Regions from separate parts of the Paenibacillus filicis genome, predicted to be linked through region 3. Evidence: riboswitches for the same ligand, from Rfam matches in the RefSeq annotation. Region 3 holds a riboswitch; each other region holds the start of a gene.
The links. A riboswitch is a leader RNA that binds a small molecule or an ion and turns the genes downstream of it on or off. The one in region 3 is predicted to bind ZMP and ZTP.

Region 1 (6,360 bases), on a different contig from region 3:
CCGCCAAAGAGCGGGCACTCTCGCAAATCCAGCGTTGGATCATCGAGGGTACGCTTCAGCCGGGTGAGAAGCTGATCGACGCCGAACTGGCCGAATCGCTGGCCGTCAGCCGGACCCCGATCCGGGAAGCTTTTCAGCTGCTCGAGGTGCAGGGGCTCGTCTCGATGCATCCCGGCAAGGAAACCCGGGTTACACTGATCGAGAAGGATGATATTTTGAAGCTGTACCCGACGCTTGGGGTGCTCCATGCACTAGCAGCTGAATACGCAGCGAAGCTGATTACGGCGCAGCAGATCGAACTGCTGAGGGAGCTGAATGCCCGGTTTCGCCAGGCGATCGAAACGGGTCAGCCGTATCAGGCGATGGAGGTGGATGAGCAGTTCCACAACCTGATCGTGGAGGTGTCGGACAATGCGTATATCGCTTCCTTCAGCGCATCGCTGCAGATTCATATCCGCCGGTTCAAGTATGTCTTCCTCCAGCAGCGTCTCACGGCTACGCTGGCTTCGGCAGCGGAGCATGACGAGGTGATTCGCGCGTTGGAGCAGGGGGACGGCGAGGCGGCTTCGGCTGCCATGAAGCAGAATCTGATCCGCCCGATGCATGAACTGTATGCCTTAATCTAATAACGGAAGGGTGAATGAGCATGACGGAGTCCAAGGATTTGAGAATTCGCAGCAAGGTGATCAGCGAAGGGGTCAATCGTGTGCCAAACCGGGCGATGCTGAGGGCAGTCGGCTTTCAGGATGAGGATTTCAAGAAGCCGATGATTGGCGTAGCCAGCACTTGGAGCGAAGTGACACCATGTAATATGCATATCAATGAGCTGGCCCTTCAGGCCAAAAAAGGGGCTCAGCAGCATGGCGGAGCACCGCTGATTTTTAATACCATCACCGTATCGGACGGCATCTCGATGGGGCATGAAGGGATGTCGTTCTCCTTGCCTAGCCGGGAAGCCATTGCTGATTCCATCGAAATCGTGACCAATGCCGAGCGGTTCGATGGCCTCGTCGCCGTAGGCGGGTGCGATAAAAATACACCGGCCTGCCTGATGGCCATCGGCCGGATGAATTTGCCTTCCGTGTACGTGTATGGCGGCACGATCCAGCCAGGCAAGCTTGACGGGAAGGATGTGGATATCGTCAGCGCCTTCGAGGCGGTAGGTCAATACCATGAGGGCAAGATCACGGACGCTGAGCTGTATAAGGTGGAATGCAGCGCTTGTCCGGGCCCGGGAGCTTGCGGAGGCATGTACACAGCCAATACGATGGCCTCAGCTGCCGAAGCGCTCGGCATGAGCCTGCCCGGCTCTTCTTCAACACCTGCTATCTCGCCTGATAAGGCGGCGGAATGTGCCGAAGCGGGGAAGAAAGTGATCGATCTGCTGAAGCAGGAAATTTATCCGCGCGATATTATGACGAAGAAGGCTTTCGAAAATGCGATTACCGTCGTCATGGCGCTCGGCGGCTCTACGAATGCATTCCTGCATCTGATTGCGATCGCCCACTCGGTTGGGGTGGATCTGACCTATGACGATTTCGAGCGTATCCGCGTCAAGGTACCTCATCTGGCCGATCTGAAGCCAAGCGGGAAGTATGTAATGCAGGACCTCAATGATATCGGAGGTGTACCTGGTGTGATGAAGCTGCTGCTGGAGCAAGGCCTGCTTCATGGCGACTGCCTGACGGTCACCGGGAAGACCTTGGCCGAGAATTTGGCGGAGGCGGCACCCTTACAGCCAGAGCAGCAGATTATCCGTCCGTTCGACCAGCCTTTGAAGCCGAATGGCCCGCTCGTCGTTCTGAAAGGCAACCTGGCCCCGGACGGCGCGATTGCGAAGATGTCCGGGATGAAGAAGCTGCGCTTCACCGGTCCGGCCCGCGTCTATGACAGCGAAGCCGAGGCGACCGAGGCGATCATGCGCGATGAGATCCAGCGGGGCGATGTTCTTGTCATCCGCTATTGTGGTCCAAAGGGCGGTCCGGGCATGCCGGAGATGCTGTCTGTGACTGCTCTGATCGTCGGCAAAGGACTGGGTGGCGAGGTGGCTCTGATCACGGACGGCAGATTCTCGGGAGGCTCGCATGGCTTCGTGGTTGGTCATGTGGCGCCTGAGGCACAGGTTGGCGGGCCGATTGCTCTTCTCCGGGAAGGAGACAGCGTGACGATCGACAGCGAAACCCAAGAAATCTCCTTCGCTGTTACGGCGGGGGAGCTGGAGCTCCGTTCGCAAGCCTGGACCCCGCCTGCGCTCAAGGCGTCCTCAGGGGTACTTGCCAAGTACGCCCGGCTGGTCTCGTCCGCGTCCCGCGGCGCGGTGACGGATTTATGGGAATAAGGCTTGAAAACCGTCACCGGGTACACGTATAATGAGAGATAAATAACGGGTATGTGTGACTGGCGTAAACGTGGAGTACCACGAGGAAGCACATACGGATTTTCAGCCGTACGCCTGGGCAGAGGTAAGGGGATATTCCCCTTGCCTCTTTATGCTTCTCAGCAGAACAGAAAGGGCTGAGCAAATGATGACAGAAACATGGCTTCTTGACGGAAATCGAGTGGCGGCGGCCATCAAGGAGGATTTGGCCCACCGTATCCAGGGGCTGGCGGCTAGAGGAATCGTTCCGTGCCTGGCCACGATTCTGGTTGGGGACGATCCTTCCTCCGCGACCTATGTGCGGATGAAGGGCAACATGTGCAGACGCCTCGGCATGCAGTCGGTACGCGTCGATCTGCCGGCAGAGACTACGACTGAGGAGCTGATCGCGGCGATTCATAAGCTGAATGGCGACAGCCAAGTGCACGGCATCCTGCTGCAGCATCCCGTGCCTTCTCATATCGATGAGCGGGCTGCGTTCGAGGCCATCCGGATCGATAAGGATGTGGACGGCGTCACGACGCTGGGCTTCGCCCAAAATGCATTCGGCTTCGCCGATTATCCGTCGTGCACGCCCGCGGCGATCATGGCGATACTGGATGATTACAACATTCCGATCGAAGGCAAGCATGCCGTCGTCATCGGCAGAAGCCCGATTCTGGGCAAGCCTGTGTCGGCGATGCTGCTGAACCGTCATGCCACAGTCACGACTTGCCATTCCCGAACGGCCCGTCTGGACGAGATCGTGCGGCTTGGCGATATCGTGGTCGCAGCTGTGGGCAAGCCTCGCTTTGTCCAGGGAGACTGGATCAAGCCGGGCGCCGTCGTAATCGATGCAGGATATAATGAAGGCAATATCGGGGACGTGGACTATGAATCGTGCTTCCCGCATGCCGCCGCCATTACGCCAGTACCGGCGGGCGTAGGTCCGGTCACGATCGCGATCTTGCTGAAGCATACCGTGGAGGCTGCCGAAAGGCAGGCTAGATCCATCCGATAGAACGATGTAATTCTTATCGCGGTGCAGTGCGGAACTGGAGTGGAGTTCCGCACTGCAGGTTTGGCGTCTAGCCTCAGCAAACGACCATGAATAAATAAAAAGCTTGTTAAAACTAATGGTATTAGTTATATTAATACTAACTATATTAGTTTTGAGGAGTGATCTTTCTTATGCGTACAGTCCAAATAGAAAGCTTGATTCAATTGACGGTTTTCCCAGCCTGGTTTCCGGTGAATGTATATCTGATCGACGAAGGAGAAGAGCTGACCTTGATTGATGCCGGTATCTCTGTAAGCGGCAAGGGAATTCTAGAGACATCCGCATCGCTCGGCAAGCCGATTACCCGTATTGTGCTTACTCACCCGCATAGCGATCATATCGGAGCGCTCGATATGCTGAAGCGGGAGCTGCCGGATGCGAAGGTATATTTGTCCCGCCGGGACGCCAAGCTTCTGAACGGCGATCTCGCGATGGAGCCCGGAGAGCCGGATACGCCAGTCCGCGGTAGCTTGCCCAAGAACGTCCGGACGCGGCCGGATGTGCTGCTCCAGGACGGCGACCGGGTAGGTTCCCTGCTCGCGCTAGCGGCACCAGGCCATACACCGGGGTCGATGGCCTTCTATGACCAGCGCAGCGGCCATCTGATCGCAGGCGATGCGATGCAGGTCCGCGGAGGTATTGCGGTAAGCGGGCAATGGGTGCCTTGGTTCCCGTTCCCGGCCTGGGCGACCTGGCACAAGCACTCTGCGCTGGAGAGTGTGCGCAGGCTGAGAGCGCTCAACCCGACGCTGCTAGCTGTTGGACACGGCGATTTGATCCGGCAGCCGGGGGAAGTGATGGACCGGGCGATTCGGGAAGCGGAAGCCAATCTGAACGGGAAGGGAGCGTGACGGTTATGTCCCCGAGAATCGGACTTGATTTGAGGGCGATCCTCCAGGCCGCGACAGAGCTGGCCGACCAGCAGGGCTACAAGGAAGTTAGCCTCGCGTCACTCGCCCAGAAGCTGAAGGTACGCTCCCCCTCTCTGTACAATCATGTCAACGGCCTGACGGGCCTGCGACGTGCGCTTGCGCTGCATGGCCTATCCCAGTTAACCTCGGATCTGACGAGCTCCGCTGTCGGACGCTCGGGCGATGAAGCGATCCGGGCGATGAGCCTTGCCTATGTCGCGTATGCCCGCCGCCATCCGGGTCTCTATGAAGCTACCCTGCAGGCGCCCGCCGAAGGCGATGCCGAACACAAGCAAGCGAGCCAGGTTACGCTCGGGCTGATCAGCCGGGTGCTGGATGCGTATCAACTGTCAGATGAGATGAAGCTGCATGCGATCCGCAGCTTCCGCAGTCTGCTGCACGGCTTCGCTTCGCTGGAGCAGCAGGGAGCCTTCAAGCTTCCGCTGGATCTGGATGTCACGCTGCAGGTACTGATCGATACGTATCTGGCGGGAATCGTCAGGCTGCAGAGTATGCCGGCGAATACGGAAGGAACGCAGGGCGAAGTCCTGAAGCATGCACAGCAGCCGGAGGAAGACTGAGACGTCCAGATTCAGGCTCAATCGCGCCGCAGGTTGGAAACCTAAGGGATGATCCCTTATAATAGGGGCATATACCCCTATCCAAGAAGTGAGGTTGAGGTCTTATCGCATGCGCCGTACCTTGGTCAATGGCCCGCTGCCCGGGCAAAATTCATATCATCGGCTCTGTTGGGAGCGGCAAGACATGGTTGGCCGGACAGGCCGCCGAGCGCTTGTCGCTTCCTCATTATCAGACGGACAATATGGTTTGGATGCGTACAGCGCGAGCCGATATCCGCAATCCCGATGAAATTCGCAGCGCCATCCTGCAGAGCGTGCTCTCCCAGAAGAAATGGATCATCGAAGGGGTTCACCACCGGTGGCTGAGCGAGAGCTTCCGGCAGGCGGATGTCATCATCTATCTCGATCCTCCTGCCAGCAAGAGACGCAATCGGATCATCTCCCGGTTCTTCAGGCAGCGTCTGGGCCTGGAGACGGGAAATTACAAGCAGTCGCTGTGGGATTTGCTGCAGCTGCTGCGCTGGAACCGGGAATTCGACGGACAGAGCCGTCCGGATATTATGAGCCTGCTCCAGCCTTATGAGCATAAGCTGATTGTACTGGATGACAGCAGCGGGCTCGAGCCCTATCTGACAGAATGGACTGCCCAGGCAGAAGTTCGGCTTGAGGCTGCCGGGGATTAAAGCAACAAGGAAGCTTCCTGCGGCAGCTGTGAAGCAAGCCGCAGGAGCTTGAAAACGGAGGAACATGTACATGCTGGTATCCGCTAAAGGACGAATTAAAGAAGAAGCTATCCAAGAGCTGCTGGGCTACTCGGTATTTCCCGATCCCGAGCGCTTGCAGGCCGTTACGGAAGCCTACGAGAATAGCGATGAGCTGGAATTGTATGCTTATGAAGATCAGGAAGAGATCATAGGGATTGTCGGAATTTCAGTATCGCCGGAACGCGAGCTGACCATCGGTCATATTGCCGTGCGTCCGGATATTCGCGGACAGGGGTACGGCAGGGGTCAAGTGCTGGAGCTGATCGAGCTGAAGCAACCCTTACGGATCGTCGCGGAGACGGACGAAGATTCGGTGAATTTTTACCGGAACATCGGGTTTACCGTATTCAGTCTGGGGGAGAAATATCCTGGCGTCGAGCGCTTTCGCTGTGAATATGACGTCGAAGAGGATGAAGCCTAACGACTGGAACGCGTTAGAGCCTGCCTGTGACGGGAAGGGGATGACCTGAGATGTGGCAATGGCTCGCCATGATCACGATGACAATCGACCACATCGGTTACGTATTCTTCCCGGATGATCCGCTCTGGCGGATCGTGGGCCGGGTGGCCTTCCCGGTCTATGCCTATCTGCTCGTGGAAGGGTACAAGCATACGCGGAACGTTGGCAGGTACATGCTGCGGCTGTTGCTGCTGTTCGCCGTCTCGCAGTTGCCCTACATGGCATTGT
Region 2 (6,360 bases), on a different contig from region 3:
GAAGTCTGGGCGAGGCATTCACGTCCTTTTTGCGGATTAGCTTTGATTTCCTGAATACAGGACATCTGGTGGAGCTGGATCATGAGCTGAGGCTGGCGGAAGCCTACCTGTATATCGAGCAAGAACGGTTCGAGGACAGACTGTCGGTGGTCTGGGAGCTGGAGCCCGATATCCGCCTGCTTCTCCCTCCGCTATCGATCCAGCCGCTGGTTGAAAATGCGGTGAAGCACGGAGTCCTGAGTCAAAGGAAAGGCGGCACCGTCCAGATCCGGATTACCCGCCAGGAAGGCTTCACGTTAGTGGAAATCAAGGATGACGGCAAGGGTATGGAGCCTGGCAAGGTGGTCCAGCTACTGAACCCAACCCTGAAGGGCAAGGGCGGAATTGGAATCGCGAATACGAACCGGCGGTTGATCCAACTGTACGGTCAGGGACTATCTATCATCAGTAAGCCCGGTGAGGGAACTACCGTATCCTTCGTGATCCCCGATCGATAAAAGATTCATCTAACAAAAGAGCGGAGCCTCGTGAGGCTGCCGCTCTTTGTCTTATCCGCCGTGATCAAGGACGCTCGCTGAACTCGCCGCCTTGGTGGTGCAGAATCTAACCGTTCCTGGGTTTGACCGGAATGTAGATGTCCATCTCAAGCAGCTCGTTGCGGTCCTGCCAGCAGCGCTCATCATAATATTCAAATTCAGCGGCTCCTCCGTGCTCATAGCCGGATTGAGGGAACCACTCGCTGAAAATGGCGTTCCACGTGCTCTGAATGGCTGTAGTAAATTGATCATGAGCCGCCTTCGGGGTCGTAAATACGGCATAGGTCTGCTCCGGATAGTGCCGGCGAATGGCCCCTTCCGGTACAATGGCTCCCTCTTTGGCCTCCACCCCTATGATGTAAGTGAACTCACCGGTATCCATATCAAAGTCTCCACAGATGCCATACTCCGCTGTCGAAGCCGCTTGTTCATACAAGGCCTGTCCTTGCTTCTCCTGCAAATACCGCTGCCAGAAAGCCGGGATATCCCGGTTGTTCTGACCGTCCTTATTACGGGTGCGGATCGAGTAGCCAATCACATCAAAGCCGGGCTTGGTAACCACGCGAAATTCCATGCGAATTCCTCCTGAGTCGAGATTGAGCCTCCGCTCAAGCACGTTGGCTTTATCAGAGGCATGGGGGCGCAGACCTTGCTTGCGATACTCCCCTGGTGTCATGCCATACATCTTGCGAAAAGCTCGGATGAATGTTTCCGGTGTGCCGAACCCGTAGTCCAAAGCGATATCCATCAGCTTATCCTTCGTCCCGGCCACCCGGCATGCCGCATGGAACAGTCTGCGCCCGCGGACATATTCCATCACCGGCCAACCCACGATGGATTGAAAAACCCGATGGAAATGAAAGTCTGAGAAATTCGCCAGCTGAGCCAGCGAAGACAGGGTAAGCTCCTCGCCCAGCCTCGCCTCGATCTCATCCACCACCCGTTGCATCAAGCCTTCATAAGTTGACATTCACCCTCTTCCTTTCTGCTTGATTATAAACGAATACGAACCTTTGTTCTTGACGTTTTTTGCTGTTTGTTCCACCTGCTCTAACCATTCAGCTTCTATCGCATCGACCTATAGTACGGGTAGTCCATCTTGTCCTGGACCTGCCGCGCTACCTCTGGGCTGGTAAGGGACTCAATCACATACAGCCCCAAATCAATCGAAGCTGACACGCCTCCGCCCGTAAACAGGTTACCGTCTCGGACGAAGCGTTCTCTGATCACTTCTGCACAGTAAGGTGCCAACAGATCATAGGCAGAAGGGTTGGTTGTTGCCTTCTTCCCGTCCAGAAACCCCGCAGCTCCCAGAATCAAAGCCCCCGTACAGACCGATACCTTGTACTCCACATCTCGTGCCGTCTGAATCCATGATATAAAATCGGTATCAAATCTCAGCTGCCTTGTCGATAGCCCCCCAGGAATAAAGATCAAATCATAGACCGAAAGCTCGGGGCAGACCTGACTAACTTTGATCGTTAATCCTCGATCATCGGTGACTTCCTCTTGATTCGAGCAAAAATCCCAGGATACCTCTTCCTTCGCTCGTAGAATCCCCATCCACGTTACAGCTTCATAGAAGCCAACAAAATCTAACGCTGTCATCTTGTCGAACAATATAAACGCCATTTTCATTCCCTACACCTGACCTTTCCTCAAGTGAAATAAAAAAAGCATCTGATCGAAGATCAAATACTTTGCCCAGGCGTACGGCGATATGACTATGTGCTCCCTCGTGGTACTCCACGTTTACGCCAGTTGCACATACCAAATATTTACTATATTGTATGCCGGAAGCTTGGATTAATCAAGCACAATCCTGCGTAGGCGAGAAGGGTTCTATTCGTACCAAATTCATTTGTTGATGCAGATATGTGATTCATTAACAAGCGTGTCTGCTTAGGTGTGTCTAAGAACTTAGCTAGATGATATACTAATAATGAATGGAGTTGATTACGGATGAACGAACTGCTTGATCCTCGAAATGATTTTTTATTCAAACGCATCTTCGGCAGTGACGAAAACCGAGATGTTCTGCTTGCATTCTTAAACACGACGTTTATTGAAGCCGGTAGGCCTCCTTTAACGGAAATCACTCTGCTGAACCCTTATACCGATAAGGACGCTCCCCGCGACAAGTAATCCATTCTTGACATTCGTGGCAAAACAGCAGAAGGTGAACTCATCAACGTTGAGATGCAACTGTTCAACAAGTATGACACCGAGAAAAGAACCATGTTTTATTGGAGCAAACTATACAGTGGACAGCTACAAGAGGGTCACTCCTACAAGATGCTGAAGAAATGTGTTACCATCAACATATTAAATTATTCATTCCTTCCAAACAATGAATATCATAATGTGTTTCATCTACGTGAAGACCGTACTGGCATTCCACTTATCGATGATATAGAACTACATTTTCTCGAATTATCAAAGCTCGGTGACCAAGCTGCCCCCGTTGAAAGCGGCGGATTGGTAAACTGGTTGCTGTTCCTGAAGGGTGTCGATAGATCCAATTGGGAGGTGCTGACGATGAACGAACCTGTATTGAAAAAGGCTATGGATACGTTAGAATTTCTTAGTCAGGACGCAGAAGCCCGCCGATTGTATGAAGATAGACAGAAGTATTTACATGATGAAGCTTCCATGATTGAGGGGGCTTTAGCCGAAGGCGAAGCTCGTGGCGAACGAAGGAAAGCCATTGAAATGGCGTTAGAGCTTCTTAGCCTCGGAGTGGAAACATCCATTATTATCAAAGCTTCCGGGCTGCCTGAAGCTGAAATTATCGGTCTAAAAAATCACAATTGAACAGTCTATTCATACAAGAGTCAGCCGAATAGGGCTGGCTCTTACATGAATAGAAGATTAAACGAGACCTTTGTCGCTCCGACAATCAGCCTATCAGGCACGCCGACTACCTCGCAGTGACTAGTTTCGTGCTTGTTGTAGCCACTTTCTCCGATTTCTTGTTTGCGAGCTGTTTACGGAGCAGCCTTACCCCTTTATCTCTTCACCTGTCGCAATCGGATTGTCCACTTTTTATTTCCATGAGAACTCCTTCGCTCGAAGGACTCCAACAGCACAGTGAGAATCCTCGGAGGAGCTAACAACGCTTATTTTCATCGGTCTCCTTGACTACGATTGAGAATCTACTCGTGCAAGAATCACATCTACGACGAAGCTGCCGATGCAAAGTCATTGAGCCAAAGCCAGTTGTCCGCCCATGGCTTGAGCAAGACGATAAGTTCACCTTCCCATCACTAGGATGGCGGGATTTAGGTGCTCTTTGCGCGAACGAATGCCCTTCCCTTATACTTTTAATGAAGAAAAGCATCCTAGAAGGAGCTGGCACTCGTATGAAGCATTCAGGACTTCCTGTACTGAGCAACATGTATAGGCATGCAGAGGCCTTGCACACCGAGGGCCTTCGCTATCACCGGAATACCTCTAGCTTATTCGTGATACAGGCACATGCAGCTACAGTGACGATCAACAACCACACCCATAGGCTGGAAGGCTTCAGTTGTGTATGCCTGCCGCCACATACATCCATTCATTTTGGAAAAGATCTGACCGAGACCTCAACGTCCGCCGGACAGCTTCGTTTTTATGCCTGCGACTACGAATGGATAGGCGAGGAATCGTCCACAGACTCCCCGCTCATGCCGACGCTCGCTGAACTGAATCATGCCAGTCTGCTTGATCAGGCATCCGCGCTATTTGATGCCTACGAAAATCGGCTGTATAACAGCCTATCGCAGCGTCTCCCGGTACAAGCTCAATTCATGCTTCTATTCGCCGATGCAAGCTGGGCACTTGAACAGCCCGATTGTATTTCTTTTACCCAACAGCTGGACGGTATGGACCAGGTTATTTCTTATTTGCACACGCATTATGACCGCAAAATCCAAAGAGATGATGTGGTAAGCCTATCCGGTTTAAGCCTGCGTCAATTCACGTCAAGCTTCAAGCAGCGCACTGGCTTTACCTTTAACGAATATCTCAATCGTATACGCATTGATAAGGTGAAGGCAATTATGCTTCAATCCCGACAATCCTTAAACGAAATTGCCCGCCAGGTGGGGTATTCCGATGAATTTTATTTGAGCCGTAAATTCAAGCAGGTCACTGGAATGTCTCCAACGATATATGTACGGAAGCCCCATACAATCGCCTCCTTGGATCATGCCTATACGCTGGACTTGCTCTCGCTCGGCGTTACGCCTTGTGCGGCCATTACCGATACTTGGGTGAATGGGCATTTTCAATTATCTCAAGTCTCCCCTTCGTTTCACCCCCTCTACTGGCAGACACAGCAGTCCAGACGGCTGCAGATTCTCCAGAGCGTCAAGCCTGATATCATTCTGTATCCTCTTGCAGAAGGCGATGACCCGCACATTGAACCCTATCACCAGGTGGGTCTAGTCATACAGATTCCTTGGCGCGGTGTGACTTGGAAACAACATTTTATGAATGTTGCTCAGTTAACAGGTATGGAGCAGCAAGCGCGCAACTGGCTGGATGCCTTCGATCAGCGGGCAGGACAGATTCGGGAAGCTTTGCGTCGTACATTGAATCCTGGGGCGACCGTTGCTATCCTTAATGTGCGCAGCGATCGTTCGTTAATCTATGCCTATGGCTATATGGGCGCTGACTTACTCTACGATATCCTGAAGCTGACACCTCCTCAGGCTGTTGCGTCCATGCGCGTTCAAGGGCTAGAGCACCCCGAGTTTTCGATCCCTGAATTAACCGGATACGATGCCGATCATTATGTGGTATCCATTGAGAATAATCCGGCAGCAAGACTACGTGCAGCGACGATGATGAAAAGTCCCGAGTGGCTTGCCCGAACGGCTGTGAAGCAGCAATGTGTATACCCGGTTGATATGACCAAATGGTACGGTTACGGGCCAGCTGCACTGGGTGCACAGCTGGATGATGTCATCCATTACCTGCTGCCCCATTTGTCCAAAAAAACCTAGACTAATCTGACATGTACATGGATTAGTGAACTTGTTATAGTGATCAGTGAGAATGAGAATCATTATATACAGGAGGGGCAACAGAGAATGGCTAGAAAGAGAACCATACTGATTGGTTTCATGGCAATCATGATGCTTGTGGGAACGGTGGCTTGCGGTAATGCGAAGGAATCAGGCAGTAACGCGGGGGAGCAGCCGGTCAATAACACATCCGCAGCGAATAATAAGGAAGCCGATAAGCAGAGTACGGAAGCAAAAACTCGTTCCTATACACATATGGCAGGCAGCTCCGAAATTCCTGTCCGAGCAGAACGTGTAGTCACAGACTGGTATTATGGCCAACTCGTTGCCCTTGGGCTAAAGCCAATAGGTACCGACGATTACGTACTGAAGAATCATCCCTTCATTAAGAAAGATGGCACGGAGAGCATCGGACAGTCGCTGGAGAAGATCATTGAGCTGCAGCCGGATCTCATCATTTCCTGGGGAGCCTCGAAATACGACAAATTCTCCAAAATCGCTCCAACCGTTCCGCTGGAGCTGAGTGGCGGACCCAAGGATTCTGTACGTATCTTCGGAGATATTCTCGGACGGAAAGCAGAAGCGGAGCAATGGATCACTCAATTCGATCAAAAAGTAGAAGCGGCTCGCAAGAAGGTTTCCAGCAAAATTAGCAAGGATGAAACCTTCACCATCTTCAACATCTGGAAAAATAAATTGCGCGTATACGGATTTGTCAATATGGGCGGCTACGCTCTGTATGAAGGTCTGCAGGTGACACCTGCTCCCAAAGTAGATAAAGAGTTCCGTAATTCTAAGGAATGGTATAGTGA
Region 3 (6,360 bases):
ATCCAATCAAATGGGCTTTTGGAATGTCTAACTGATCCATAAACATAAGAATATCGTCAGCATGCTGTGGGGTACTCCACACAAGGGAATCGCTCTTTGTTCTGCCATGACCTCTGAAATCCGGAAAGAAACAAGTATACTTTCCTTGGAAATCGAGTATTTGACTCGCAAAGGCTAGTATTCCTCGGGAAAATCCGCTATGTAAGAATATAACCGGGCTTCCGCTGCCCATCCGTTCGTAATAGATTTCTACACTTTTACCTGGAAGATAGGGCACTCTTATTCAGCTCCTTATTCGTAGCAAATGTCGTTTTTGCAGTAATCCATACAAGAAGTTCTACACCATCGGCGGATACTCCTTTTTCCTGAACCTCAGTTCCCTCCTTCTAAGAGAAATAAAAAAAGCGCTGGAAAAATCCAGCGCTTAGCCCTACTCATAACTTCCACTAACTCCGCAAAGACTATCTCCAAAATACAATCTTGTCAGCACCCAATCGAACGGACTCATGTCCCTCTTCTTTGGCTTTTCCGATGGAAATAATCATGACTGGGGCATAGCGTTCCTCATCTAGATCAAATGCTTTTGCTACCTGATCAACTTCAAAGCCTGCCATTGGATTCGTGTCATACCCATGTGCACGAGCCACTAACATGAACTGCATCGCAAAGAGGCTGCTATCGATTTTTGCAACTTCAACTTTGATTTCTTGTGGCAGCGTCGGATACATCGACAGTATGGTTCCGAGTTGTCGATCTCGTACTTCAGCTGGCATTTTCCCTTGTTCCACGGCTGTATTGTAAATTTCCTCCACATATAATTCGCTCTGAGTATCCCCAAAAATGATTAACATGGCCGATGAAGTATCGTTTTGTGCTGTATTGAAGCGCACAAGAGGTCTTAGTTTTTCTTTTCCTTCGGGAGTGTCTACGACGACTACACGCCAAGGCTGCATATTAGCAGAGGAAGGAGCCAGGCTAGCTTCCGAAATCATTGCGCTCATCTCTTCTTTGGATATTTTAATGCTCTCATCATAATGACGCACAGAACGCCGTCCCTTGACTATATCGGTGAAATCATTGTTTAGAATATGGTTAAGCATAAAACCTCTCCCTTTGATAACGTTAAATTTTTGACATGGGCTATGTCGTTCGTTATCATATTCGTATTATGAACTATGAACCTAAGTTTATAGCAATAGATACAGGAGGTCATGCTATGAAAATAAATGATGTTTCCAAATTAACGGGTCTGCCCATATCCACTTTGAGATTCTATGAACGTAAAAACCTGATTCCAGGCCAGTTTGTTCAAAGAGATGTCAATAATTATCGTATTTATTCGGATGAGATTGTTGAGTTTCTAAATGATGTGAAGCTGCTTTTATCCGTCGACTTTTCTATAGACGAGTTAAGGTTGCTTGTAGATCAACAAATTAACTTATCCTACGAGGCCAAGAAACAAATGGTTGAGCAAAAAATCAAGGAAATGGATGAGATCCAGAAACGTTTGAGTGCGTCGAAAAAATTCTTGTATGCAGTCTTGGAAGGAAAAGCCAATTTTCAAACAAAGTGTTGAAAATGCGATATGCAAGTTACCTATTCATTCGAGCTTTGATGTGTGACTCCCCACTCGCATAACCCTTCCAAAACGGGCAATAAGCTTTCCGCTTTCTCTGTGAGCGTGTACTCGACTTTAGGCGGAACTTGAGGGTATTCGGTCCGTTTCACCATACCAGCTGCTTCCAATTCTTTAAGCTGTGAACTCAACATTTTATACGTGATAGCCCCTATCCGCCTTTGAAAGCGAACCGGTTGATTTTCGGCCAGGAGTTGATGCCGCAATGGCAAGGGGGCAACAACCCTAACTACTCTTTTGGAGCCGAGCTGCTTGCTTGGCTGGCTCCTGATAATGATCAGCCCCTTATTCATGTTCCCGTTCAAGCTTATGACGGAAATCCGCTTGAAAACGAGAACGGCATCTATGGAAAAAACAGCTGCTTGAACAATTAGAGGCTGCTCAACATATCATTCATGCTCATAAGCCGGATCGCATAGTTATGTTCGGTGGGGACTGCTTGGTCGAACAAGCCCCATTTGCCTATTTAAACGAACGATACGGCGGGAATTTAGGGTTAGTTTGGATCGATGCACACACCGATTTAGGTAGAATTTTCGGGTATGACTACGGCCATACTTTGCCTCTTGGGAATCTGTTGGGAGAAGGCGATGCAGAGTTCGCCAAGCATGTGAACATCCCACTCAAACCTGAAAATGTCTTCTTCGCAGGATTAGATGTACAAACAGAGCTAGATACAGAAATCATTCAAAGACTAGGCCTTAGAACGGCTGGCACCCAAGAGTTAATGAAAAGTACTGAATCTATAAAAGATTGGATTAAACAAAGCAACATTGAGCACCTGGCCATTCATCTTGATCTAGATGTGCTTGATCCTAAGGAATTTCGCTCTTTATTATTCGCCAATCCTGATGCACATTATGATTTTTCCGCGGCTGGAACCATGCAAATGCCGGGGCTCCTTCATCTGATTAAAGAACTATCTGAAGAAGCAGATGTTGTTGGATTAGGTATTACGGAGCACATGCCGTGGGATTCTATAAACTTGAAGAAGCTGCTTGGAGAGATACCTATTTTGAATAAGTAAGGTCATACAGACAAAAGCCAGGATGACATCTCATCCCGGCCTTTTGCGGTACTAGCAACTATAACACAGCCTTCAACCCCATAAACCAAACGGCCATATACTGCTTGGTGATCTCCGTCATCTGGTCACGGTCGGAATGCGTCCGAATCATATCGAAATATCCTTCGAGAAAAGCGACGGCAACCGGTCTCGATACTTGCAGGCTTAAAGGGTTAGTTGGGTACTTGCGATTGTATTCATTTATATGGATGCCCATATGTTCGGCCAAATGATCGAAAAACTCGGCTTTGGCCCCCTCATACGCTGTGCCCGAGCTTCGGTATAACAAAATAAGCAGCCCTTCCCTATGCTCGTACACGAGCTCTGCAAAAATAGTACCGATCTTGTCGATGACGGCTCCTCCTTCGATCGGCTCTTTCTCATTCACTTGAATGAGCTGCAATAGCTGCTCATAAGCCGGCTTGACGACCGCCTCGAACAACGACTCTTTATTCGGGAAATAGCGATATAAATTACCGACGGCCACTCCGACTTTGCCCGCTATATCTTTCATCGATGTTTTGTCGAAGCCAAGCTCCAGGAACGTCTCTCCAGCGCGGCGTAAAATCGAATGACGAATTTCTTCCTTTAACACTTGCATATGATGAACCCCCATTCGCTAATCAAATCGTAGATAAATAAACAGCCTCTGTCAAGAACCTGGGCAATAACAACAACCATTGCAGCTTTCGATTGATATGACGGGCAGCTTCAAGTCCGTTAATAACGAATTATTATTCATTATTATGTGTTTCTTTGGCGATGTCTGCGCCAATAACGAGGGTGTTTTTTCATTCAATCCTCAAATTAATTCATTACAGGAATGGCTCCTATAAACAATAAAGAGATAATGGTGATTTTATCCATTATCTCTGCCCAGGCGTGCGGCGTTATAAATATGTGTTCCCTCGTGGTTCTCCACGTTTACGCCAGTCACATATATAGAATGAATGTAAAAATGTTCTCGTTATCGGGCGAGCATAGACATTCGGGCTGAATCTTTTGTACGCGGTAAGTCGTTTTAAGCTTGACGGATGATATGATCGGCCGTCCGGATGGCCAGAGCGACCGTTGACAACGTCGGATTCGCTGCAGATATGGAAGGCAACGCGCTGTTGTCCGCTACAAATAGACCGGATACGCCAAAGATCTCTCCATATGGATTCGCCGCTGCCGTCTGCGGATCGGTGCCAATCCGGCAGGTTCCCGAGAAATGTCTGGCACGTCCGGGATACAGAACACAAATCGGGGCTTTTAGAGTAACCCCCAGAACTTGAACAATATGCTTCACACTTTCCAAAGCTTGTCGAATCACTTTTTTATCGGTATCACTGTAAGAAAAATGCACTTGCAGCTCAGAAAGTCCAAGTTCGTCCTTTTTCAGAGGATCAAGCATCACGCAGTTGTCATAACGCGACTCGGTTTGTCCGGCTCCAAAAACAAAAAGTCCCAAATCTTTGAGTACCGGTTGCTCCTCAAATTTATAAACGTAATACTTGTCAAACCTTTGAAGTTCAACCTGGAACGGGGATTGATCCGACTCGGGGATGTATAGACTTAAATTGCCAAGGACTTCAGAGAATTGATCGCGTCTGACAAATCCATCTGCCCAGATCCCTGAATGTGCCGCAAGATAATGCCCTATCGCTCGATTTTGAATACCCGAATCAAGCAATATTCGCGGAGTTTCAAACGTACTAGCTGATATCACCACTTTTTTAGCTTTAAGCGCGAACTTTCTTTGATCTCGAGTGATGACCTCCACACCTACTGCCTGTTCATTGTCGATTAACACCTTGACTGCACGGGCATTCACAGCAATATCGACAGGTCTGCGGTTCAATGCACGAGCAAAAAAATGAATCGAGCTGAAAAAAACGTTGGAGTGGAGCATTCCATACTGTGAGGATGCCAAATCGACCGCCATCGGTCTGTAGGACGCATGGGCATATCCATTTTGCTGAAGACGTTGCAGCAAAACCTCCGAGAATGATGAACCTTTGGCAAAATCCGTATTCACATTCATGATTCGCTCCGCAATGGTGTAATAATCATTCATCTCTTGTATCGGAACCGGCCATTTTGCAATCTCGGTATTCAACATGCGCGGAGTCACTGCCCCCCAAAATAATGTCCCCCCGCCAAATACCAGTTTCTTGACGAAGCCTGAATATTTCGGTCCAATAGGTTTGTACTGCTTCTCAGCAAGCATATAACCTTGTTGGAAGTTGATCGTAGGCACATTTAAGACGTGAGTAGGCATGAAGAGATCCCCTGCTTCCACAACGCCGATCTTTTTCCCATTGTTTCCCCACTGCTCGGACAATCGCCAAAGAACGGCGCCGCCTCCTGCACCGCTGCCTATGATTAAAACGTCATATTCCGAGTCGGCCATTTGCTCCAATGGAGTAAGCGGGAGCCAATGATCGAGTTTTCCTTCAACAATCGAAGGGGGACACATCCCGATATCGGACGGCTGTCCCTCCTCAGGGAGCCTTATTTGTGAGCCTTGAACCATTCGATCAAGATCTGCAACAGAAGGATTATAAAGATGAAGCTCTGCAGCATCCAGATGAAACTGACTTGCGATTGTTCGCAAGGTATCCCCTTCCTTGGCCATATAGATTCTCAAGATCATGCCTCCGCCCTTGAATGTTCATATCATTCAAACTGTATGTAGGCGGTGCGCCTCTCATTCCACCTTCGTCATTTCACGGGCCCCATTGAGGTAATAATGGCTTTTACCACAACGTTGACGTCTGCGGTGGCCAGTGCATCGCCCCAATGATCCTCCACCTTCTTATACTGGTCGTACTCATGAGCCCGTGCATAGAGCCCCAGCCCAATCGCGTCGATATGATGTTTTTGGTTTTTTTTAATAAGCTGCTGAATTTGTTTCTGCGTTTGTTCAGAAATCATCTTCTCCAATTGGGCTCCTTTCGTTCGTACATCATAAGCAAATAATTTTTCCGTAAGCGCAACGGCCATCGTCACGTGAATATCAAATTGAAATTTATCTTGACGGTAGGAGGTCTTAATTTTCGTTTTTATTTTATGCGCCTCAACGGCTATTCGGTCTGTGTCGAACGGACCGGTCTTCGGTTTGCCGGGAATGGCAAACGTTAAGCTGGCGGACTTTTTCACACTCTTTTTCAGAATATGCAAAAAAGCCGTTTCCTGCATATTCAGCGAATCAGCATATTTACCTTGAGCATCCAGCAGCGTCGTACCGGTCAGCCTGACGTTCTTATCTATACTGATTTCTGAGATCGAAGCAGTGGTACCTTTCTCATACATTTGCCGGTGCAGCTCCTGCAAAGTCGTTCTAACCGTTTCTGACGATTTATACTTTGTATCAATTAAGCCCGCCATAAATACGGGAAGCATCGGCTTGTCTTTCGGGTTGTTATAAATTATATCAGAAACAGGTCCGTCTACAGCCACGACTCTCATAGTTACTGAGTTTCTCGAATCGCGAAAGAAAGGCTCGAGCAGGAGAAACCAGCCTTCATGCTGCAAAATTCGTTTGCCGACAAGCAGGACTTGCGTCTTCCTTCCGAGGATTGCGCCGGCCGTATAGGCATCCAATTCTTGTCTCGACATACGCACCGTTTTTGTTTTCACTTCGATTTCTTGGCTTCTCTTCTTGACATCCCTG

Region 1: linked by a shared signal. The riboswitch ahead of WMW72_RS19505 (bifunctional 5,10-methylenetetrahydrofolate dehydrogenase/5,10-methenyltetrahydrofolate cyclohydrolase) and the one ahead of WMW72_RS12980 (TetR/AcrR family transcriptional regulator) in region 3 are both predicted to bind ZMP and ZTP.
Region 2: linked by a shared signal. The riboswitch ahead of WMW72_RS22855 (DJ-1/PfpI family protein) and the one ahead of WMW72_RS12980 (TetR/AcrR family transcriptional regulator) in region 3 are both predicted to bind ZMP and ZTP.

What each region holds. Positions count from the first base shown of each region.
Region 1 is NZ_JBBPCC010000013.1:28,665-35,024, reverse strand. Features, by position in the region: gene WMW72_RS19515 (GntR family transcriptional regulator) at 1-626, shown strand, start outside; gene ilvD (dihydroxy-acid dehydratase) at 647-2,338, shown strand; ZMP/ZTP riboswitch at 2,384-2,465, shown strand; gene WMW72_RS19505 (bifunctional 5,10-methylenetetrahydrofolate dehydrogenase/5,10-methenyltetrahydrofolate cyclohydrolase) at 2,526-3,377, shown strand; gene WMW72_RS19500 (MBL fold metallo-hydrolase) at 3,548-4,267, shown strand; gene WMW72_RS19495 (TetR/AcrR family transcriptional regulator) at 4,273-4,908, shown strand; gene WMW72_RS19490 (P-loop NTPase family protein) at 5,037-5,591, shown strand; gene WMW72_RS19485 (GNAT family N-acetyltransferase) at 5,662-6,093, shown strand; gene WMW72_RS19480 (TraX family protein) at 6,144-6,360, shown strand, end outside.
Region 2 is NZ_JBBPCC010000016.1:136,311-142,670, reverse strand. Features, by position in the region: gene WMW72_RS22865 (hybrid sensor histidine kinase/response regulator) at 1-497, shown strand, start outside; gene WMW72_RS22860 (AraC family transcriptional regulator) at 604-1,506, opposite strand; gene WMW72_RS22855 (DJ-1/PfpI family protein) at 1,602-2,174, opposite strand; ZMP/ZTP riboswitch at 2,232-2,311, opposite strand; partial or broken gene WMW72_RS22850 (Rpn family recombination-promoting nuclease/putative transposase) at 2,499-3,350, shown strand; gene WMW72_RS22845 (helix-turn-helix domain-containing protein) at 3,899-5,527, shown strand; gene WMW72_RS22840 (ABC transporter substrate-binding protein) at 5,615-6,360, shown strand, end outside.
Region 3 is NZ_JBBPCC010000007.1:148,593-154,952, reverse strand. Features, by position in the region: gene WMW72_RS13005 (alpha/beta fold hydrolase) at 1-277, opposite strand, end outside; gene WMW72_RS13000 (nitroreductase family protein) at 462-1,100, opposite strand; gene WMW72_RS12995 (MerR family transcriptional regulator) at 1,217-1,576, shown strand; partial or broken gene WMW72_RS12990 (winged helix-turn-helix transcriptional regulator) at 1,597-1,830, opposite strand; partial or broken gene WMW72_RS12985 (arginase family protein) at 1,834-2,663, shown strand; gene WMW72_RS12980 (TetR/AcrR family transcriptional regulator) at 2,722-3,303, opposite strand; ZMP/ZTP riboswitch at 3,570-3,649, opposite strand; gene WMW72_RS12975 (GMC oxidoreductase) at 3,724-5,334, opposite strand; gene WMW72_RS12970 (Ger(x)C family spore germination protein) at 5,409-6,360, opposite strand, start outside.